4 regions of the Pseudomonas spirodelae genome follow, and region 2 is predicted to be linked to each of the others. Evidence: riboswitches for the same ligand, from Rfam matches in the RefSeq annotation. Region 2 holds a riboswitch; each other region holds the start of a gene.
What was found. A riboswitch is a leader RNA that binds a small molecule or an ion and turns the genes downstream of it on or off. The one in region 2 is predicted to bind cobalamin.

Region 1: linked by a shared signal. The riboswitch ahead of SOP97_RS18170 (TonB-dependent receptor family protein) and the one ahead of cobW (cobalamin biosynthesis protein CobW) in region 2 are both predicted to bind cobalamin.
Region 3: linked by a shared signal. The riboswitch ahead of SOP97_RS16905 (energy-coupling factor ABC transporter permease) and the one ahead of cobW (cobalamin biosynthesis protein CobW) in region 2 are both predicted to bind cobalamin.
Region 4: linked by a shared signal. The riboswitch ahead of btuB (TonB-dependent vitamin B12 receptor) and the one ahead of cobW (cobalamin biosynthesis protein CobW) in region 2 are both predicted to bind cobalamin.

The regions. Positions count from the first base shown of each region.
Region 1 covers NZ_JAYEET010000055.1:22,902-28,564, forward strand. The annotation lists gene SOP97_RS18150 (retropepsin-like aspartic protease family protein) at 1-123, shown strand, start outside; gene ribA (GTP cyclohydrolase II) at 312-932, shown strand; gene SOP97_RS18160 (MFS transporter) at 929-1,345, shown strand; gene SOP97_RS18165 (cobalamin-binding protein) at 1,345-2,142, shown strand; gene SOP97_RS18170 (TonB-dependent receptor family protein) at 2,198-4,120, opposite strand; cobalamin riboswitch at 4,221-4,438, opposite strand; gene dxs (1-deoxy-D-xylulose-5-phosphate synthase) at 4,505-5,663, opposite strand, start outside.
Region 2 covers NZ_JAYEET010000036.1:127,937-133,599, forward strand. The annotation lists gene cobN (cobaltochelatase subunit CobN) at 1-2,889, opposite strand, end outside; gene cobW (cobalamin biosynthesis protein CobW) at 2,896-3,951, opposite strand; cobalamin riboswitch at 4,053-4,246, opposite strand; gene SOP97_RS11385 (cobalamin biosynthesis protein) at 4,336-4,773, shown strand; gene cobM (precorrin-4 C(11)-methyltransferase) at 4,770-5,525, shown strand; gene SOP97_RS11395 (hypothetical protein) at 5,533-5,663, opposite strand, start outside.
Region 3 covers NZ_JAYEET010000051.1:28,204-33,866, reverse strand. The annotation lists gene SOP97_RS16915 (GNAT family N-acetyltransferase) at 1-370, shown strand, start outside; gene amn (AMP nucleosidase) at 382-1,854, opposite strand; gene SOP97_RS16905 (energy-coupling factor ABC transporter permease) at 2,214-2,894, opposite strand; cobalamin riboswitch at 2,949-3,156, opposite strand; gene SOP97_RS16900 (acyl-CoA dehydrogenase family protein) at 3,258-4,910, opposite strand; gene SOP97_RS16895 (TetR/AcrR family transcriptional regulator) at 4,907-5,560, opposite strand.
Region 4 covers NZ_JAYEET010000057.1:103,201-108,863, forward strand. The annotation lists gene SOP97_RS19525 (DNA-3-methyladenine glycosylase I) at 1-512, shown strand, start outside; gene SOP97_RS19530 (NAD-dependent deacylase) at 527-1,285, shown strand; gene SOP97_RS19535 (C40 family peptidase) at 1,362-1,976, shown strand; gene SOP97_RS19540 (C40 family peptidase) at 2,137-2,661, shown strand; gene SOP97_RS19545 (O-methyltransferase) at 2,695-3,357, shown strand; gene SOP97_RS19550 (hypothetical protein) at 3,373-3,693, shown strand; cobalamin riboswitch at 3,759-3,987, shown strand; gene btuB (TonB-dependent vitamin B12 receptor) at 4,087-5,663, shown strand, end outside.

The sequences.
Region 1 (5,663 bases), on a different contig from region 2:
GGCGTTGATGCCGTGGTGCTCGAAGGCAGTTCGCCTCGCGAAGCCTTGCTCGGCATGAGTTTTCTCAGCCGGGTTGGCTGGAAAGTGGAGCAGGATATGCTGGTGCTCGAGTCCAAGTACTAAGCGCTTGCTGGCAGCCTGCTACGCGTCGGCCCTACGACGTTAAAAACAGGACCCCAGCTTGTAAGAACAGAAACAAATGCTAGGCGGCTCGATCCTTATCATCAGTAATTCAGGCTGACCGGCTGCTGGGGCCTGCTGTTACAATGCCGGCTTGATTATTCCCTGCCCATTTCCTTTAGGAGTATCCGGTGTCCGTCGTGTTTGTCGCCGCCTCCCAGTTGCCTACGCCTTTTGGCCTCTTCACCATGCATGGCTTCCTCGAAGAGGCCACCGGCAAGGAACACGTTGCCCTGACCTTTGGCGATGTCGCCGATGGCGCCCCGGTTTTGGGCCGCTTGCACTCCGAGTGCCTGACCGGCGATGCGCTGTTCAGTCTGCGCTGCGACTGCGGCTTCCAGCTGGAAGCGGCGCTGCGCGCAATTGCGGATGAAGGCCGCGGTGTTTTGCTTTATCTGCGTCAGGAAGGCCGTGGTATTGGCCTGCTGAACAAAATTCGCGCCTATGAGCTGCAAGATGGTGGTGCTGATACGGTCGAGGCCAATGAGCGCCTGGGCTTCGGCGCCGATCAGCGTGACTACGCAATCTGCCTGCCGATGCTCGACCACCTGGGCATCAGCCAGCTCAAGCTGATGACCAACAACCCGCGCAAGGTTAAGGCGCTGGGCGATATGGGCATCAATGTGGCAACCCGTGTGCCGCTGCAGATCGGCCACAACCCGCACAACAAAAAGTACCTGGCGACCAAGGCTGGCAAACTCGGGCATATGCTCGGCAGCCTGCACCAGGGCGAGGTTGAGGAAAGCCTGTGACACGCAGCGAAGTGCGCCGGCGGCTGGCGCTGGAGTGGTGGCGACAGCTGGCCGTGACCCTGTTGCCGTTGTTCGTGCTCAACCTGCTATTTGGGGCTGAGCAGCAGACCGGCTTGCTGACTATGCCGCTGTTTATCGCCGGCCTGGCGTCAATGTTTGCCAGCTTGCCCCTGTTCAGTCGCTATAAACGCGCCTTGGTGGCCACTGAAAAAGCCCTCGATACAGCTGCCGAACACGATGCCTGGCTTGAGTTGGCGCGCGTCCGCCGTCTTGGGTTTCTGGGGGCGGCCGCGCCGGCCTGGATTGCCGCCGTTGCGGTGTTCGCCGGGCTGGAAGCGATTCCGCTGATCCTCCTGGCGATTTCCAGCGTCGTGATGCTCTACCTCTACCGCATCCCCCGCCAACTCGGCTAATGCGCGCGCTTGTTGTGGCCCTGCTGGCCCTGCTGGCCTGGCCGGCAGTGGGCGCCGAGCGGCTGATTAGTCTGGGCCCCTCTGTAACTGAAATCGTGCTTGAGCTCGGAGCTGTCGACCTGCTGGTTGGCGTGCTGGATGCGGGCCCGCGTCCGCCTGCGGCCGCGCATGTGCCTTCCGTCGGACGCTACGGGCAGCTGGAGATGGAGCGCGTTATCAGTCTGCAGCCTGACTTGGTGTTGCTCTTGCCTGAAAGCATTAGCCGGGCGCAGCGCCAGCAGTTGCAGGCCTTTGGCATCCCGATGTTGGTCGTTAAACCGCGCAAGCTAGCCGACCTGGCGCAGCAGTTTGTCGAGATCGGTACGCGTATCGGTCGTGCCGAACAAGGTTTGCGCCTGCAGCAGCAATTTCTGCAAGGGATGGCTGGTTTAGCTCAGCGCTATCAACGTCCACAGCCACTGCGGGTGTTTTATCAGGTTTGGGATGTACCGCTGTATACCCTTGGCGGCCAGCAGATTATTAGCGATGCCCTGCGTGTCTGTGGCGCCGAAAATATCTTTGCCGACCTGAGCCTGCCGGCTCCGCAAGTGAGTGTCGAGGCCGTCTTGCAGCGCAACCCCGAGGTGATTCTGGCCGGCACTCAGACGCAACTGGAGGCCTGGCGTAAGTGGCCAGTGGTGCGCGCTGTCGAGTTAAAGCAACTCTGGTTAGTGCCCGACGAGGGCATGGAGCGACCAAGCTTCCAGATGTTGGGGGCGATGGAGAAACTCTGTGAGCAGTTGGCAGCGGCCGAGTGAGTCGTGAAAGCAAGAAGGCCGCCCAATAGGCGGCCTTCTTGTAGGTGCTGCGTGGCTAGAAACGGTAGCCGACGCTTAGCTGTACCTGTTCTTCTGGAGCCGGGTAGCGGCTGTTGATAAAGCCAAAGGCATCATATTGCTTACCGGTGAGGTTATTAACCCGCAGCTTGCTATTGAATTGCCTGTAGTCGTAGCTGAGCGCGGCGTTGAGAAGGGTGTAACCACCGGCTTTTTGCTGGCTGTTGGCATCATCGCCTGAGTAGTAGCGATTCCCGGTGTATACCGCTTCCACATAGCTTTTCAGCCCTGGCAGGATTTCATAGCTCAGGTGAGCGCTAGCGCTATGCGGCGCAACCCAGGGCACGTCGTTACCTTTGAAACTGCCCGCGCGGTACTGCGCATCGGTAAAGCTGTATTGGCCGCCAATGCTCAAGCGCTTAGTTAGTTGGCGCTCTGATTCCAATAGCAGTCCGTCGCGGCGAGTCTTATCCAGATTAATGTTGGCACCCTTACCTTGGAAACCAAGCGGGTTAACGATCTCGGAGTCGTACATCAGCTCATCTTGTAGATCCATTCGATATAGCGTCGCTTGGTAGCGCTGGACGCCGTCTTGCCACTCGATGCCGCTTTCCCACGAGACGCCGGTTTGTGGTTTAAGAAAGACGACGTCAGGCAAGGTAAAGGCATTGTCGTTAACGTTGGCCCAGCGCAGTACATCCTCGCGCTTGATAAACACGCGGGTCTGTTGATTAGCTTGCCAGCTCAAGCCAATGCTGGTGCTGTCTTCGTTATCGCGATGTTTGAGTTGTTCCGATTTATTGTTGTCGTCGGCTTCGCTATTGCGATAGCCCAGGGTCAACGTCACGTCATTACCGAGGCTCTGGCTGAACTGCGTATACCAGTCACGCAGTGTTTGCTGAAATGCGGTGGCGTTGTACTCGTAATCGCTGCTGATGTGGTCGTGGCCCAGCAGCCATTCTGCATTGCCAAGGCTGTTGTCGAAGCGTGCGGTGATACGCGGGCTAAACGTTTCTATACGGGTGCCTTGGATGAACGGCGAAACGAATGACCCGTAGTTGAAGCTTCCGATACCGTCTTGATCGCTCTGGCTGTAATCGAAATGGGTGGTCCAAACATTGTCTAGCTGTTGTTCAAGCGCAAAGCGGTGAACTTGGGTTTTGCTGTTGTTGTAGCCATTGCTGTTTGCGTCATAGCTGGCTTTGCGGTCAGCCCTGCGTTCGGCAAGGCTCAAGCTTCCTGGATACAACAGCTCATCATTCACCGTCTGGTATTCGTATAACGCATGGCCGCTGTCATGGTCATAACGTAGGCGGGCAAAGGCGTTGCTGTAGTTGGCGTTGTTGTGGTCGCGGTAGTTATCGGTGTTGCGGGTTTCGCCGCTCGCATACAACGAGAAGCCGGCGCCCAGCTGTTGGCTGATATGGCCGCGGTAGGCTTCGAGGTCGTGACTGCCGATGCTGCTCTCGATATAGGCTTCATTGCTAGAGGGCGTGCGGGTAATGATGTTGATCACCCCGCCGACGGCTTGGTCACCATAAAGCACCGTCCCCGCCCCGCGAATGATCTCGATGCGCTCAATGTTGGCCAGTGGCACGCTGTTAAAGTCTGGCCCTGCCTGTGAGGGCTGGTTGAGGCGACGCCCATCAACCAGCACCAATGTGTTGTTCGCCGCGTTCTCGCCAAAGCCGCGCAAACTTAGAGCGGCTCGGTTGCCGTCGCCCATGGTGTCGCGTATCTGCAAGCCGGCTTGAGCCCGTAGCACATCAATAAGTGATGAAGCCGCAGTTTCTTCAATCTGCTTGCGATCAATGACCTTAACACTGGCCGGTGCCGGCGCTTTTAGCGCAGTGGCGCGGGTGATCACCAGCGGCGGTAATTCATAGCTGCTGGTATCGGTAGCAGCCAGGGCGAGATTCGGCGCTAGCACCACTGCCAGGGCAAGGCGGGACATTTTCATTTAGAGAATCCTCAAAAGGTCGAAAGACTTTTGAGGAGGGCAGGGGCAAGAACGGGCGCGCGGGCGCAGCCTGAGCTTGACGGTGATGCCCTCCGCAACACCCGTCACATCCAGCAAGGCCGGTCTCCGGACTCTCGACGTGCGTGGCCTCGTCCTTCCCAGATTGCTCCAGTGGCACGTGTGAGGCGACGTGCAGATTCGCTCTGCGGTCGATTACCGTTGCGGGGGCAGCGCCGGAATAGCTCTTTATGAGCGCACCGGCTTCCCGTTTAACGCCGCTTTACGGATAAAGGGCGCACCTTGGCGGAAGTAAAACGCCGCGCACCTTAATGCGCGGTTAAATCTATTACAAGCGAGCTAGGTTCAGCGCGGGATGAGCGGTACTCATACAGCCTGAAATGCGAGCCGGGCGCGTATGGCCGCTTCGATACCGGCGGCATCCAGCCCGCACTCGGCGAGCATCTGCGTGGGCTTGGCGTGCTCGACGTAGTAGTCAGGCAGGCCGAGGTGCAGCAGCGGTTTGAGGATGTTCTCGCGGGCAAGGAATTCGCTGGCCGCACTGCCGGCGCCGCCCATCACGCTGTTCTCTTCAATCGTCACCAGCAGTTCATGGCTGGCGGCCAGTTCACGTACCAGGGCTTCGTCCAGCGGTTTGACAAAGCGCATGTCGACCACAGTGGCATCCAGCGCTTCACCGACCTTGAACGCCTCACTCAGCTGTACGCCGAACACCAGCAGGGCGGTTTGCTTGCCCTGGCGGCGGATAATGCCTTTGCCGATTTCAAGGGGCTCAAGGCCTGGTTCGATGGTCGCATTAGGGCCTGTGCCGCGCGGGTAGCGCACGGCTGCCGGGCCATCGAACAGGTGGCCGGTGGTGAGCATGCGGCGCAGTTCGTTTTCATCACTCGGCGTCATCACCAGCATACCGGGGATGCAGCGCAGGTAGGAAATATCGAAGCTGCCGGCGTGGGTCGGGCCGTCTTCGCCAACCAGCCCGGCACGGTCGATGGCGAACAGCACGTCGAGGTGCTGTACGGCGACATCGTGAATCAGCTGGTCATAGGCACGCTGGAGGAAGGTCGAGTAAATCGCCACCACCGGCTTAACCCCGTCGCAGGCCATGCCGGCGGCCAGGGTGACCGCATGTTGTTCGGCGATGGCGACGTCGAAATAGCGCTCGGGGTAACGTTCGCTGAACGCCACCAAATCCGAGCCTTCTTTCATCGCCGGGGTGATGCCGACCAGGCGTGGGTCTTGCGCGGCCATGTCGCACAGCCACTGACCGAATACGCTGGAATATTTAGGGCCTGTGGGCTGCTTGGCCACGGGCGGGGCGTTGATGGGCTCCAGCTTGGTGATCGCGTGATAGCCAATCGGGTCGACTTCAGCGGGCGCAAAGCCCTTACCTTTCTTGGTCACCACATGCAGGAACTGCGGGCCGTCGAGGTCACGCATATTGCGCAGGGTGGCGAGCAGGCTTGGCAAGTCGTGGCCGTCGATCGGGCCGATGTAGTTCCAGCCGAGTTCTTCAAACAGGGTGCCG
Region 2 (5,663 bases):
CCGAATCAGGTTGCTGAAGGCATCGCGGAAGAACCCGGAAACGCGCAAGGTCACGTCCACGCGAGGGCGGCCAAGTTGCGTCAACGGCAGCACCTCGAAGCGTTCAACGCGCTGGCTGCCGGCCTGCCACACCGGGCGCACGCCCATCAGCGCCAGGGCTTGGGCCATGTCATCACCGCCGGTGCGCATGGTCGCCGTGCCCCACATCGACAGGCCGAGCTGGCGCAGGTGGTCGCCGTGATCCTGCAAATGCCGTTCAAGCAGACGATCCGCCGCTTGCACACCGATGCGCCAGGCCGTCGGCGTGGGCAGGTTGCGCACATCAACGCTGTAGAAATTGCGCCCAGTGGGCAGTACATCCAGACGCCCGCGACTCGGCGCGCCACTCGGCCCAGCTGGGACAAACCGCCCGCTCAGCGCCGATAACAAACCGTGCATCTCGGCATCGCCGCAGGCATCCAGCAGTGGCGCAATCTGCTCACGCAAACGCTGCAGTACTTGGCGACTTTGCCCGCCCACGGCTTCGACATCCGCTGACTCAATCAGGCGCAGGGCCAACAGCTCCAAAAGCTCGCGGGTATCGCCGGCACTGCGCCAGGCCTCATCGCTTAACCCAGCCAACAGCGCCGGACGCGGGCCCAGCCAGGGCGCGGCCATATCGCAGTCGAGCGGGTCGAAGCCCAGCTGCAGATCGCTGGCCAAGGCGCGCAGCAGGCTGGCATTGCCGCCCTGGCCATCGCCACGGGGAATGCGCAGCAGCGCCAGCAAGGTATCGCGGCGCAGCGTGCCGGCCGGTGATTCGCCAAATACATGCAGGCCATCGCGGATCTGCGATTCCTTCAAATCGCATAAATAGGCGTCGAGCTGCGGCAGCCAGCTATTGGGATCTTCGTTAAGTTGCAGGCCCAGTTCGCGATCCAGACTGGCCTCGCGCACCTTGAGCAGAATCTCGCCACGCAGTTCGGCGGCGCGGCGCAGATCGAGCTGGCTGGCCTCGTAATACTCGTCGGCCAGACGCTCCAGATCACGCAGCGGGCCGTAGCTTTCGGCGCGGGTCAGCGGTGGCATCAGGTGGTCGATGATCACCGCCTGGGTGCGCCGCTTGGCCTGCGCGCCCTCACCCGGATCATTGACGATAAACGGGTAGATATTCGGCAGCGGGCCAAGAATCGCGCTCGGCCAGCATTGTTCCGACAGGCCGACGCTCTTGCCCGGCAGCCATTCCAGGTTGCCGTGCTTGCCGACGTGAATCACGGCATCGGCAGCAAAAACTCTGCGCAACCAGCAGTAAAACGCCAAGTAGCCGTGCGGCGGCACCAGATCGGGGTCGTGATACACCGCCGCTGCATCCAGCTGATAACCACGCGCCGGCTGGATGCCGACAAAAGTCAGGCCGAAGCGCAGGCCGGCGATCATCAACCGCCCTCCTCGGAACATCGGATCACGTTCCGGTCCGCCCCAGCGTTCACGCACCGCCTGCTGGTTGGCCGCCGGCAGACTGTGGAAAAACGCCAGGTACTCATCCAGCGCCAGGCTCTGCGCGCAGGGTCGTGCGTCGAGGCTGTCCAGATCATTGGTCACGCCGCCGAGCAGCTGGTGGATCAGCGCGGTGCCGCTGTCGGGCAACCCTGCAACCGGGTAGCCCTGCTGTTGCAGCGCCTTGAGGATATTCAGCGCCGCCGCCGGGGTATCCAAGCCAACGCCATTGCCGATGCGCCCATCGCGAGTCGGGTAGTTGGCCAGCACCAGAGCGATGCGCTTGTCGGCGTTGGCCTTGTCGGCCAGGGCGATCCAGTTGCGCGCCAGCTCAGCGACAAAATCCATTCCCGCTAAATGCGGCTGATAACACACCACATCGCTCTGGCTGCGCTCACTGCGCCAGGCCAGGCCCTTGAAGCTGATCGGCTGGGTAATCAGGCGGCCATCCAGCTCGGGCAACACGACATGCATGGCCAGGTCGCGCGAGCCCAGACCTTGGGCGCTGGCTTGCCATTGCTCATGGTTATCCAGCGAGCAAATGGCTTGCAGTACCGGGATATCGCGGCGGAAAGGTCGCTCGCTCGGTGCTTCCGGGTTGGATAAGGCGAACGCGGTGGTGTTGATGATCAGCGCCGTGCCGGTGTCGTCCAGCCAGGTTTCGACCTGGGCCAGGCAGGCGGCCTCCTTGAGGCTGGCCACGGCAATCGGCAGCGGGTTGAGGCCTTGAGCCTGCAGGCGCTGACAGAACACATCGATAAAGCCGGTGTTCGCCGCCTGCACTTGAGTGCGATAAAACAGCAGCGCCACCACCGGCGCAGTCGCTTGCCAATTAGCCTGCCAGTCGGCCAAAACCGCGCGGGCCTGCTGCGGGTGATAGAGGCCCACGCGCGGCAACAGCTGCGGCTCGCCCCAGACATAGTCACGCTGCAGCCACTGGCTGGCGATGCAATTGAACAGCTGCCGCGCATTCTGCGCGCCGCCCTGACGGAGGAACTGCCAGAGCCGCTCGGCCTCAGCCAGCGGTACAGTGCTCAAGCCCATCAGCTCAGGGTCGGGATTGTCGCAGCCGGGCACCATGATCACCCGCGCACCGCGCTCGGCCAGCTCAACCAAACGCTCGATGCCGTAGCGCCAGTAACTGACGCCGCCGTGCACGGCAATCAGGATCACCTTGGCGTGTTGCAGCACCTGCTCGACATAGAGGTCCACCGAGGCGTGATTGCTCAACTGCGCCGGGCTGGCCAGACGCAGGCTGGGATAATCCTCGGGTAACTGCCGCGCCACCTCAGCCAACAGCGACAACTGTGAATCGCCGGTGCAGAGAATCACCAGCTCGGCCGGTGTCTGGCCGAGGTCGGCGATGCTGTCGACCGGTACTTGGCTGCCGGGCTGGGTGCGGATTAGATGCATGGGGGCTTAGTTCGCCAATGCCGCCTGCAATTCAGCGCTGATGACAGCCTGATCAAGATGCTGACCAATCACGATCAAGCGGCTGACCCGCACTTCGTCAGCCTGCCAGGCGCGGTCGAAGTGTTTGTCGAAGCGCTGGCCAACACCTTGCAGCAACAAACGCATCGGTTTGCCGGGAATCGCCGCGAAACCCTTGATGCGCAGGACGCCATGCTTGGCTACTGCGTCCTTCAATGCGCCCAGCAAGCGTGCTTCCTCGGCCTCCGGTAGTTCCACGTGGAACGAGTCGAATTCGTCGTGATCGTGCTCTTCATGGCCTTCCAGGTCATGGTGGGTCTTGCGGCCTTCGATGTGCAGCTCGGTTTCGCAGTTGAGGCCCAACAGCACGTTCAGCGGCAGTTCACCGCCATGGGCTTCGATGATTTTCACTGCCGGCGGCAACTCTTCCGCCACTTCGGCGCGCACCGCCGCCAGGGCGGCGGCGTCGAGCAAGTCGGCTTTATTGAGGATCACCAGGTCAGCGCTGGCCAACTGATCTGCGAACAGCTCATGCAGCGGCGATTCGTGGTCGAGGTTTGGGTCAAGCTTGCGCTGCTGATCGACCTGGTCAGGGAAAGCGGCGAAGGTACCGGCGGCCACGGCTGGGCTGTCGACCACGGTGATCACCGCATCAACGGTGCAGGCGTTACGGATTTCCGGCCAGTTGAACGCCTGCACCAGCGGCTTGGGCAGGGCCAGGCCGGAGGTTTCAATCAGGATATGGTCGAGTTCACCACGGCGCGCCACTAACTCGCGCATCACCGGGAAGAACTCTTCCTGCACGGTGCAACACAGGCAACCGTTGGCCAGCTCATAGACGCGGCCATTAGCCTCTTCTTCGCTGCAACCGATGGAGCACTGCTTGAGGATTTCGCCATCAATACCCAGCTCGCCGAACTCGTTGACGATCACCGCGATACGCCGACCGCCCGCGTTTTCCAGCATGTGGCGCAGCAAGGTGGTTTTACCGGCACCGAGAAAGCCGGTGACGATGGTGACGGGAAGTTTGCCGAGGGTTTGCATGGCGAGTCCTGCGTGACGTCGAAAGAAAGACGAGCAGGAGGCGGCACAGACATGACAGCCACGGGGCGTCAGCCAACACCACCGGATCACCCCGCCCGGTTGTCGAAAGCGTGACGAGGCAGGTCTCCTGGCTCACGATCTGCGCGCTGCGCGACCCTTCACCTTCCCGCCTGCGGCAGTGGTGTATCGAAGGGCTTTCGACCGTTCACAGTTGCGGGGGCAGCCAAGGCATTCACCTTGTTCCCTCTTAGCTTCAGCGGCAGAGCCGCGAAGAACCTCGAACGCGCCAAGGCTACGCAGACCATGACGGCCGGTCAATCACGGTTGACCGCTAAGAGCCGCCATGATCAGCTACGCCGCCGCAGAAACCGAGCGCCGTAGATCATGCCCAGCCCTGTCGATAATTGCCCCGCCGCTATTCAAGTGGTCGCCGGGCTCGGCTGTCGCAGCGGCTGCAGTATGGAAGATTTGCTCAGCCTGCTGCTGCACAGCTTGCAGGCACATGGCCTGACTGTGGATAACTTGGCGGGGCTGGCGAGCATCGCGCACAAGCGTGACGAGCCGGGTCTGCAGGCACTGGCCAATCGCCTCGGCCTGCAGCTGAGCCTTTTCAACTCGGCAGAACTGCAGCCCTATCAACCAGACGTGCAAAGCTCGCCGATTACCCTGGCCGCCACCGGCAGCCCGGCAGTCGCGGAACCCTGCGCCCTGGCGCTGGCCGAACGCCTGGGCGGCCAACCGGCCCGACTGCTTGGCGAAAAAACCCGCAACGCCAGTGCCACCTGCGCGCTGGCGTCGATTGCACCCAAGGATGTGTCATGACCGTCTACTTTATCGGTGCCGGCCCCGGCGACCCCGAGCTGATCACCGTCAAAGGCCAGCGCCTGCTACGCAGCTGCCCGGTAATTCTCTACGCCGGCTCGCTGGTGCCGGCAGCGGTGCTGGAAGGCCATAACGCTGAGCAGGTGGTGAACACGGCTGAGCTGCACCTGGATGAAATTATCGAGCTGATTGCCCAGGCGCACAGCAAAGGCCAGGACGTGGCCCGCGTGCATTCCGGCGACCCGTCGCTATATGGCGCGATTGGCGAACAGATCCGCCACCTGCGTCGGCTGGAAATTCCCTTCCAGATCATTCCCGGCGTTACGGCGACCGCTGCTTGCGCCGCCCTGCTGGAAAGCGAGCTGACCCTGCCCCAGGTGTCGCAGACACTGATTCTCACGCGCTACGCGAGCAAATCGAATATGCCCGAGGGCGAGGCGCTGGGCGACCTGGCCCGTCACGGCGCGACCATGGCCATTCACCTCGGCGTGGTACATCTGAGCAAAATCGTCACTGAGTTGCTGCCGCATTACGGCGCGGATTGCCCGATTGCCGTGGTGCACCGGGCCAGCTGGCCGGATCAGGATTGGGTCAGCGGCACCCTCGCCACCATCGAAGAACAGGTGTGCGCCAAGGGATTTCGCCGCACCGCGCTGATCCTCGTCGGCCGTGTGCTGCACGCCGAACAGTTCGCCGACTCGGCGCTGTATAACGCCGAGCATCGCCACCTGTTCAGGTCAGCGGACGATTAACAGGCTGCTAGAGATGAATCTCCGCAGCCTTGATCCCCAGTAACCGCAGCTCTTCGATCAAACCATTGAGGTCAGCGAAGGACTCCACCTGCTCCTGGTCATCAACCAGAAAGAAGCTGGTGCCTGCGCCTTTCTTCA
Region 3 (5,663 bases), on a different contig from region 2:
ACGCGCCACCCATGACTTTCTCGAAGAGCACGACATTCAGCTGCTCAAACCCTTACTGATTGGGCAGTACTTCCCTCAGGTTCAGCTCAGCTGCATCCGTGGCGAGGATGGCAATATCAGCGGGTTTCTCGGCTATGCCGAGGGCAAGGTAGAAATGCTTTTCGTCGACCCACTGAGCCACGGCACAGGCGTTGGTCGCGCACTGCTCAAGCATGCAGTGACGCATCTGAGCGCGACGCAAGTGGACGTCAACGAACAGAACCCCAAAGCACTGGGGTTCTACCTGAGTCAGGGCTTCGTGGTGGACCGCCGCTCACCGCTGGATGACGGCGGGCGGCCCTTCCCGATTTTTCATCTACGCCTGAGCTGACGCCTGTTGCATCAACGAAACGGCGGCTCATCAAAGCTGCGCAGCTTGCGCGAGTGCAGCGAGTTGAGCTGGTTACGCAGCAGGTCCAGGGCGGTGATACCGATGTGCAGGTGCTGGGTCACCGCGCGCTCGTAGAACGCCCCGGCCGCGCCCGGCAACTTGATCTCGCTGTGCAGCGGTTTATCCGAGACACACAGCAAGGTGCCGTAGGGCACCCGCAGGCGATAGCCTTGCGCGGCGACGGTGCCGCTTTCCATGTCCACTGCCACGGCGCGCGACAGGTTGATCAGCGGCCGTTCCTGCGCCCAGCGCAACTCCCAGTTACGGTCGTCGTAGGTCAGCACGGTGCCGGTGCGCAGGCGCTTCCTCAATTCATCACCCTCTTCACCCGTCACCTGTCGCGCCGCCGCCTGCAATGCCTGCTGCACTTCGGCCAGGGCCGGCAGGGGAATATGCGGCGGCAATACGCGGTCGAGAATGCCGTCGCGGCGCATGTAGGCGTGAGCCAGCACGTAATCGCCGATGGTTTGCGACTGCCGCAGCCCGCCGCAGTGGCCGATCATCAGCCAACAATGCGGACGCAGCACGGCTAGGTGATCGGTGATGTTCTTCGCGTTGGAGGGCCCGACGCCGATATTGACCAGGGTGATGCCGTGACCATCATCCGCCTGCAGGTGATAGGCCGGCATCTGGTAACGGTGCCAGATGACATTCTCGATAATCGCCTGCATTTCGCCTTCGGCCATGCCGCGCTGGATCACCACATTGCCCGGCAGCACCATACGGGTGAACCGCGACTCACCGACCAGCATGTCCAGACCATGGCGGATAAATTGGTCAACATAGCGGTGGTAGTTGGTCAGCAGAATCCACGGCTGTACATGGCGCCAGTCGCTGCCGGTGTAATGCACCAGACGACGCAGAGAGAAGTCCACCCGCGCAGCATCGAACAGCGCCAGCGGCAGCGGGTCGGTGTTTTCCCAGTCATACAAACCGTCGGCGGTGCCATCGGTGGCCGCAGACAAGTCGGTACTGGGAAATACCCGCACCAACTCGGCTGCCGTCACCCCGGAGCCGGCCAGCTCATCGCCCTGCTCCACCACATAAGGGTAAGGAATATTCTGCTGGCTGACGCCCACCTCGACCTTCACGGTGAAGTCATTCATCAGCGGGCACAACTGCTCCAGCAGGTACTTACGGAACGCCGCCGGATGAGTCACGGTGACGCTGTAGGTGCCGGGCACCTGCACCTTGGCATAGGCGCGCACCGTGGTCGGCGCCTCGCCCTGACAGAGGTAGGTCAGGCGCAACTCGGGATAACGGAACTGGCACTGCTCAGCGGCGTCGGGCTTGATGCGCTCTTTCAAGTAGCGCTTAAGCGCCGCACTCAAGCCACTAGTCGCGTGCAGATGCAGGGCGGCCAGTCGATCCACCGCCTCTTCAGCGGTATTGGCAACAATAAAGTCATCGGAACAAGGGTTCACAAGGCACCTTCCTGGCTGAACAGAATGGCTCTATCTTGCCCTGATACGCGGCACGGGCGATAGCGCGGCGTTGCCTGCGCAGGCAGGCTACTTGAGCAGCGCCTGCAAGTTCTTGAGCAGCGGTTATGGGGGCAGCGCGCCAGCGGGTCACGTGCCCGGCATACCCATGGGGCAAACCAAGCAACCAGCACCGCCAACGCGCAGCAACTGCGCCAGGTATTAAGCCGCGCGGCGCGTTTTACCACACGCCAAGGCAGCCTTAACTGGCAGGCGATCACTGTTCAGCCTAGGGCTAAGCTGCGCATCAGCAGCCCGTCCGGGCCACTGAAGCGCAACTCCAGCAAGCTGGCAGGGACTGATCAGGCTGGCTGGTGCAGGCGTGTATTGAACAGCGGAGCGCGGCTATAACCAGAGAACGCCTTGGCAGCGGCCAGCACGCCAAGGTCGACCAGTGGCTCGATCAGGATCACGCTCATATAGGCCAGACCGAAGCTGCCTACTGCCACCAGGTTCTCGCCGGAGAAACCGTTGCCATAGACCGCCCAGAAAGCCACCCAGGCAACGATGCCACCCTGATAGGCCGTCGACAGTGCCAGGGCCTGCTTGTAGGAGAGGTCCACATAGGCGGTGCCCGGCGCGATGATGCGCTTGGCCAGCAGGTGGATGCCGAATAATGGCAGCAGCAAGGTCGTGACGTTCATGCCGTATTGCGGCAGGTCAAACTGCGCGAACAGCAGACCCTGCAGCAGCAGACCAAGCGACAGACCGACAGCCGTTGCACCCGCGCCGAACAGCAGCAACAGGGTCGAGCCGAGGATCAGGTGCACCTCGGAAACGCCCACCGCCTGATGCGGGAAGACTTCGAAGAAACAGAACACCAACGCAGTGGTCAGCAGGCTACGCAAGGCCAGAGCGGCAACGCCGCCGTTACTGCGGATGCTGTCGAAGGCAAGTTTGGCCGTGAGGCCAAGGGCACCTGCGGCGGTGGCATAACTGAGGAAGAGTTTGGCGCCAGTAACAACTTCGGGTTCGATGTGCATAGAGATTCCTGTACCGCGCCCACCGCGCGATGATCTGGATTGAGGGATTGGGCATCGTGCCCGGCGTCGATGGCAGGTCTCCTGGCTCACGGCTTAATACTTCACCCGCCTTCCCAACCTTGCGGCCAGTGGCATATGGGCGTCGCTCACCGTTTACAGTTGCGGGGGCAGCCATGGCTTCGGTACGTGTTGCTGTACCCACCATGTTCCCTTTTCATCCACTCGCGTAACACGCTGCGGAACCATCGGCGGCCACCTTACCCGGCTGCACGCAGAAATGACAGAACCCGAAGCAGGGCCCGACTGAAGTTTCAGGCGCACCCCACAATTCGCACAAACACCCATGCTAGAGAGGTCGAAGCCCTAAAGCAGATGCGCTGCACCGCGCGCTATCAGAGCGTCGACATCAATACCGCGCGGCAACGTGCCATAAACCCGGCCACCTTGGCCGCCCAGACGGCTGGCGATAAAGGCATCGGATACCGCGGCATGACCGGCCTCCAGCAGCAACTTGGCTTGCAGCGCCAGGGCTACATCTTCCGTGAGTTGACGGGCGCGATACTGGATGTCGGCGGTGTCGCGAAAGTCCGCCTGCAGCTTGCTGATATGGGCTTTCAAACGCGCATCACCATGGCCATCGCCCAATTCGACAAACAGCGCATCGAGCACGCCCGGCTCTTTGGACAGCGCGCGCAGCACATCTAAACACTGCACATTGCCCGAGCCTTCCCAGGTCGAGTTAACCGGTGCTTCGCGGTACAGACGCGGCAGAATGGTGTCTTCAACGTAACCGGCACCGCCCATGCATTCGGCGGCCTCGTTGATCATCGCTGGCGCCCGCTTGCAGATCCAATACTTGCCCACGGCGGTGACCAGCCGGGCGAACTTGTCCTCCTGTTCGTCGTGCGGATTGTCCAGCGCTTTGCCCATGCGCAGGGTTAACGCCAGCGCCGCCTCACTTTCCAGAGCCAGGTCGGCCAGAACGTTCTGCATCAGCGGCTGCTCGCTGAGCACGCGACCGCCGACCTGGCGATGGGCGCAGTGATGCGCGGCCTGGGTCAGCGCCTGACGCATCAGGGCGCTGGAGCCGATCATGCAGTCGAAGCGGGTTAGCGCGACCATCTCAATAATCGTCGGCACGCCGCGCCCTTCTTCGCCGACCATCCAAGCCAGTGCGCCACGGAATTCGACCTCGCTGGAGGCGTTCGACCAATTGCCCAGTTTGTTCTTCAGGCGCTGGATGTAGAACTCGTTACGCGTGCCGTCCGGGCGATGCCGCGGCAGCAGAAAGCAGGTCAGCCCTTTAGTGGTGTAAGCCAGGGTGAGAAAGGCATCGCACATTGGCGCCGAGCAGAACCACTTGTGGCCAACCAGCTCATACGCCTGCCCTGGCCCGCCAAGCCCCACCGCATAAGCCCGCGTGGTGTTGGCGCGCACATCGGTGCCGCCCTGTTTCTCGGTCATGGCCATGCCGATGGTCGCGCCGGTTTTCTGCTCAATCGGCAGGTTGCGCGGGTCGTATTGGGTGGAGAGGATTTTCGGCAACCACTTCTCAGCGACATCAGCTTGCAGCTTGAGGGCCGGCACACTGGCGAAGGTCATGGTCAACGGGCAACCGCTGCCGGCTTCGGCCTGGCTGTGCAAGTAACTCAAGGCCGCGCGCGCCACCTGAGCACCGGCACGCGGATCGGTCCAGGGCATGGACGGCAAACCATGCTCGATAGCCGCGCTCATCAACTGATGATAAGCCGGATGAAACTCCACCAGGTCCACGCGATGGCCATAGCGGTCGTGGCTTTTGAACACCGGCTTGTGCTCATTGGCGAGAAAGCCCGCAGCCATCAACTCGCCGCCCGCCAGGCCACCGTAAACGTCAAGACGCTGCTCGGCCCAGCCACCGCCGAAACGCTGGGTCCATTCCTGCAGCGGCAGGTCCATGCGGTACAAATTGGCGCCATCCAGCGGCGGCACCTGGTTGAACACTTCATGGGTTTCGGCATGTTGGCTGGCATTCATAGCTGAGGCTCCTCTTCGGGCAAGCGGGCGCCTACGGCGCGTAAGCAAAAAGTGACCAAGGTCTGGCTGACTTCGGCCAGGCTAGGGGCGGGATAACCGGCTTCGCGGGCAGTGCGGGCCGGCGGCGACAAGGGGCCGACCAGGACTTCAGCAATCGCGCCGACCAGGCAGGCAGCAACCAGGCCGATTTGCTGCACGCGGAATACCCCTTGCGCCGTACCCTCTTGGAGCAGCTCGACGAATAGATCGGCATAGGCTTCGCGGTACAACAGCCGTTGTTCGTCGACCTCCGCATCGACCGGTTCGGCAATCAACGCAAAGGCCAACTGGCGACTGTCCCAGGCACGCGCCGCAAAGCGCTCAAGCCCAGCAGCTAAACGCGCCGCCGGGTTGCCTTGGCCACGCACGGTGGCGGCTAACGCATCGACCTCGCGCTGGCTGGCCACGGCAAACACCTCGGCGGCCATGCTGCCTTTACTGCTGAAGTGGCGGTACAGGCTGCCAGTGGCAATGCCGACATCGTCAGCCAGCGCCTGCATGGTCAACGCCGCAAAGCCGCCCTCGGCAACCCGCACCAGAGCGGCGCTGATAATCCGCTCACGCAGGGCATGGTCACGATCGAGACGAAGTGCAGTGGTGCGATAGGCCATAATCTGAATCCTGATTCACTGTCGCTCAAGTGAATCAGGATTCAGACCATGACTAAAGGGCGATTCCGGGCATAAGAGAGGGTGTATCGGTCAGCCGCTGGCG
Region 4 (5,663 bases), on a different contig from region 2:
GCCTCAAGCACAGCTTGGTGGATGCCAAGTGGCCGGCGTTTGAACAGGTGTTCTTCGGTTTCGACCCGGAGAAAGTGGTGCTGATGGGCGCTGAGCGCCTGGAAAATCTGATGCAGGATGCGCGCATCATCCGGCACTTGGGCAAGCTCAAAAGTGTGCCGCGCAATGCCCAGTTCATTCTTGATGTGCGCCAGGAGAAGGGCAGCTTCGGCGCGTTGATCGCTGACTGGCCGGTGAGCGATATCGTCGGCCTGTGGAAGTACTTAGCCAAGCACGGCAGTCAGCTTGGCGGGCTGTCGGCGCCGCGCTTTCTACGCATGGTCGGCAAAGATACCTTTGTGCCCAGTGATGATTTGGTTGCGGCATTAAAAGCGCAGAAGATCGTCGATAAGCTACCGACCAGCTTGAAAGAGCGTGCGGCGGTTCAGGCGGCGTTTAATGAGTGGCATGAGCAGAGCGGGCGCGCCTTGTGTCAGCTGTCGATGATGCTTGCCTATACCGTCAATCATTGAAGTTGGAGCTGCTAATGGAACAAGCCATCAAGCGCGTCGCCGAGGAACTCAAGCAGGCCGAGCGGATCTTGCTGATTACCGGCGCTGGCTTGTCGGCCGACTCCGGGTTGCCGACTTACCGAGGGCTGGGTGGGCTGTATAACGGCCAGACTGCTGAGGGCTTGCCGATTGAAACGGCGCTCTCGGGGCCGATGCTGCAACGCGACCCGGCGCTGTGCTGGAAGTACCTGGCGGAGCTGGGCAAGGCCTGCCTGGGCGCTCAGGCTAATGCTGGGCATTACGCGATTGCTGAACTGCAGCGCAGAAAACCGCATTGCTGGCTGCTAACGCAGAACATTGATGGCTATCACCGTGCGGCAGGCAGCCCGATGGAGCGGGTGATCGAGATTCACGGCGAGCTGGCACCCTTGTATTGCCAGTCTTGTGGCGCTGTAGATGCCGAACTGGCCGCGCATTTGCAGCGGCCGCTGCCACCCAAATGCCGGCAATGCGCCGGCATACTGCGCCCGCCCGTGGTGCTATTTGGAGAAATGCTGCCGGAGCAGGCCATCGCTTCGCTGTATGCCGAGTTAGGCAAGGGCTTTGATGTCGTTATCAGCGTCGGCACCAGCGCCAGCTTTCCCTACATCGTCGAGCCGTTGCTGCGCACCCGGCAAGCAGGAGGATTCACCGCCGATATCAACCCGCAGCGCAGCGACCTGAGCAATAGGGTGGATGTCCATCTGCAAGGGCGCGCTTTAGATGTTTTGCCAGAACTACTGAGTCACATTTAGAGCCATAGAATTTGCAAATGCATGTCATAGAGGGCATAGTCGCGCTCTTGTGAAATCAACCGACACGGTCGTGCCCATGCTCCAACGCCTCGCACCCCTCGTGCCTATCGCACTTTCCCTGGTCCTGGCCGCCTGCGCCAACCATGCTCCGCAACCGGAGCTGACCACTCAATCTTCAGTGTTCTCCTCGACAGACCTTGCCGAGTTTGATGAGCAAGCCAAAGAAGCCGCCCTTGGCGATTTCACCGAAGAAAAGGCCTACAAACTCCCGCAACTGGCTGACGGCATTCTGTCCCACGGTCTGTCACTGGTAGGTACGCGCTATCGCTTTGGCGGCGGCTCGGTAAGTTCCGGCTTCGATTGCAGCGGTTTTATCGGTTACCTGTTTAAAGAAGAGGCCGGCCTGAAGTTGCCGCGCTCGACCCGCGACATGATCAATATCGACGCCCCATTGGTGGAGCGTGATGACCTTAAGCCGGGCGATCTGCTGTTCTTTAGCACCAACGGCCGTGGTCGCGTCAGCCATGCCGGCATCTATATGGGCGATGATCAATTCATCCATTCTTCCAGCAGTCGCAGCGGCGGTGTGCGGGTCGATAGCCTGGATGATCGCTACTGGAAGCGCACCTTTATCGAGGCCAAGCGGGCCTTGGCGCTGGCGCCAACCGAGTCCCTCGTACGTAACCCTTGAGTGCGGCGTGCAGCGGCCGCAACGTTAAGGCCGCTGCAGCCAGCATCCTGTCTGACGCATATCGATAGATTTCAACAACCTGCCAAGCAAAGCTAAAGCTTGCACTCGCATGTGCAAGCCGGCAGAGTAGGGCGCATCCCGGCTCAGGATCGCCTTATCCATGACCGCATTCTCCCGTATCAGCTTGATTGTGTTGGCCGCGCTGCTTAGCGCCTGCGCGAGTCAAGCGCCCGCGCCAACCCCGCAACCCACTGTTTATCAGCCCATCAGCAGCTTTAACGGCAATGCTGATGATGTGCTATTTCGTGCGTTGGGCTTGGTGGGCACGCCCTATCGCTATGGCGGTAATACCCCCGAAGGCGGCTTCGATTGCAGCGGCTTGATCGGTTTTGTTTACCGCGATGCCGCAGGCATCAAGCTGCCGCGCACTACCCGTGAGCTGATCAGCATGCGCGCACCGGGCATTGGGCGCGACGCGCTGCAAAGCGGTGATCTGGTGTTTTTTGCCACCAGTGGCGGCAGCCAGGTCAGCCATGCGGGTATTTATGTCGGCAATGGCCGTTTCGTGCATGCGCCCTCCAGCGGCGGCACTGTGCGCCTGGACAGCCTGAGTAATACGTATTGGCAGCGTACTTACTTGAATGCCAAGCGCGTGTTCACCCCAGAGCTGGCGGGTAACCCCTGAGGCCCAGCCCAGAGTATTTGTAGAGGGGCTTTTATGACCACTCAAACGCTTAATCTCGATGCTGATCTCTATCAGTACCTGCTGGATGTATCGCTGCGCGAGACGCCACTGCTCAAGCGTCTGCGCGACGAAACCGCTCTGCTGACTCATTCACGCTGGCAAATCGCCCCCGAGCAGGGCCAGTTTATGACCTTATTGGTACAGCTGATCGGCGCGCGGCGGATTGTCGAAGTCGGCACCTTTACCGGTTACAGCGCTATCTGCATGGCCCAGGCCATGCCGAGCGATGGCCGCTTGATCTGTTGCGATATTCCCGGCGACTACAACGCCACGGCCAAACGTTACTGGGCTGAGGCGGGCCTCGCTGAGCGTATTGAGCTGCGGCTGGCGCCGGCGCTGCAAACACTTGAGGCGCTTGCTGCTGAGGGGCTGGCAGGGCGAATTGATCTGCTGTTTATCGATGCCGATAAAGCCAACTACCCGGCTTATTTGGAGCACGCCCTGCGCCTGGTACGTCAGGGTGGGCTGATCCTATTCGACAACACCCTGTGGAGTGGTCGGGTACTTGAGCTGTGCCCCGAGAGCGCTGACACCCGAGCGATTCAGGCGCTCAACCTGGCGCTGCGTGATGATCCGCGCATCGACCTGTCGCTGCTGCCGCTCGGCGATGGCCTGAGCCTGTGCCGTAAACGCTGACCCGCCGTTGCCTGTATGCCTGAACCGATTCGTCTGCCCGAACAACCCGATGCCTGCGAACTCTGCGCCCGCGCGGCGCTGCTGACGCGCCATCACTTGATCCCCAAGGCGCTGCATAACAAGGTCTACGTACAAAAGCGCTTCGGCAAAAATGAGCGCATCAGCGCCACGCTCTGGGTGTGCCGTGCCTGTCACAACCAGATCCACCGGCTGTTCAGCGAAAAAGAGCTGGCGCTGATCTACAACAATCGTGACAGCCTGCTCAGTGATGAACGCTTGCGTACCTTTGTTGAGTGGTTGGCAAGCAAGCCGGCGGGTTTTATGCCGCGGCATTGAGTGGCACGTGAGGCGTCGGTGCTATGCGCGGCGTTATGCGTTGACGCTCTGTATGCAAGTCTCTACCCTGCGCGCCTGCAACAGGTGCCCCAAACGCATAGCGTTCAAAGGGTGAAACAGGGAAGCCGGTGCGTTTCGTGTTAACCACGCAACTATTCCGGCGCTGCCCCCGCAACGGTAAACGAGTCAAAGATCGCCACTAGCCACTGTGCCCACCGGCATGGGAAGGCGCGATCCAGGAACCTCAAGGTTCCACTCGTAAGCCCGGAGACCGGCCTGCTGCATCCACGGCATTGCGGAGGGCGTTGCCGGGCTGATGTGGCTGTATTGCTGCTCTATCTGCCTATGCTGTTCTCCCAATGTTTTATTCAGCAGTATCGCGCGGGCGGCGCGATGGAGAATCAGGCATTGTTTCGCACCTTTTATAAACGTCCGGCCGTTCTTTTATGGCTGGGCTGTAGTCCTTTTTTAACTGCACAAGCAGAACCCCTCAACCTCGCTCAGCAGGTGGTCACCGCCACGCGAACGGCTACGCCGTTGGTCTCGGTGGCGTCGAGCAGTGTGATTACCCGTGAAGATATCGAGCGCAGCCAGGCACAGAGCGTGCCTGACATGCTGCGCGGTCTGGCTGGCGTGCAGATCGTTAGCAACGGCGGCCGCGGCAAAAGCACCTCGTTGTACCTGCGCGGTACCAGCGAGAAGCAACTATTGGTGCTGATTGACGGGGTTAAGGTGGGTTCCGCCACCTCTGGTGCTGCCGCCCTGCAGGACATTCCATTGGCGCTGGTCGAACGCATTGAGGTGGTGCGCGGCCCGCGTTCCAGTCTGTATGGTTCCGAGGCGCTTGGCGGGGTGATTCAAATTTTCACCCGGCGCGGCGCAAAGCAGGGGCTCAAACCTTACCTGGCTTTGGGTACCGGCACGCGCTCCAGCTCCAGCGCTAATGCTGGCCTGGCCGGTGGTTCGCAGAACGGCTGGTTTGACCTTGGCGTGAGCAGCGAAGATACCGACGGGATTAATGCCCGCGCTTACCGACCTAGTGCCGCAGGTGCCTACGAGCCAGACGCCGATGGCTATCGCCAGCTGGCCGGTTCACTGCGTGGTGGCTACCGCTTCGTCAACGGTCTGGAACTGGACGGCAGTTGGATGCAATCGAGCATCCACAGCGACCAAGACCTGCGCAGCAGCTCCGGCAAAACCGGGCGCTACAGCTATGCCGATGGAGAGCAACAGGTGCTTGGCGGTCGTGCCCGTTTCACTCCCTTAGAGCCCTGGGATGTGACCTTGCAGGCCGGTCACAGCGAAGATCGCACCGACAACTTCCGTGATGGTGGTTTTTACTCGCGCTTCGACACCGAGCGCTACACCTTTGCTTGGCAGAACGACTTTAGCCTGACGCCCGAGCAACTGTTGAGCCTGGGTTTTGATTACCAGCAGGACCGCATCGACACATCCGACACCTATGCTGAGGACTCCCGCGACAATCGCGGTTATTACACTCAGTACCAGGGCCGTTTCGGTCGACATGGCGTGTCCGTTGGGTTGCGCCGCGACGACAACCAGCAGTTCGGCGAGCACGATACTGGCAACCTAGGCTGGAGCTATGAGCTCAGCGAGCGCCTGACGTTGAGTGCTGCCTACGGCACCGCCTTCCGTGCGCCGACCTTTAACGACCTGTATACCCCGAACAGCGGTTCCACCGCGGGTAACCCCGACCTTAAACCGGAAAAGTCGGAAAACTACGAACTCGGCCTGCAGGGCGGTGCTGGCTGGGGTGAATGGCGTCTCAGCGTTTTTGAAAACCAGATCGACGACCTGATTGTTTGGGCCGGCAGTAAGCCGATGCGTCCACAGAACGTCGAGTCCGCACGCATTCGCGGCCTCGAGTCGAGTGTGCGTACGCAGCTAGAGAATTGGGACCTGGCAGCCACCCTGACGCTGCTCGACCCGCAGGACCGCAGCCAGGAAAA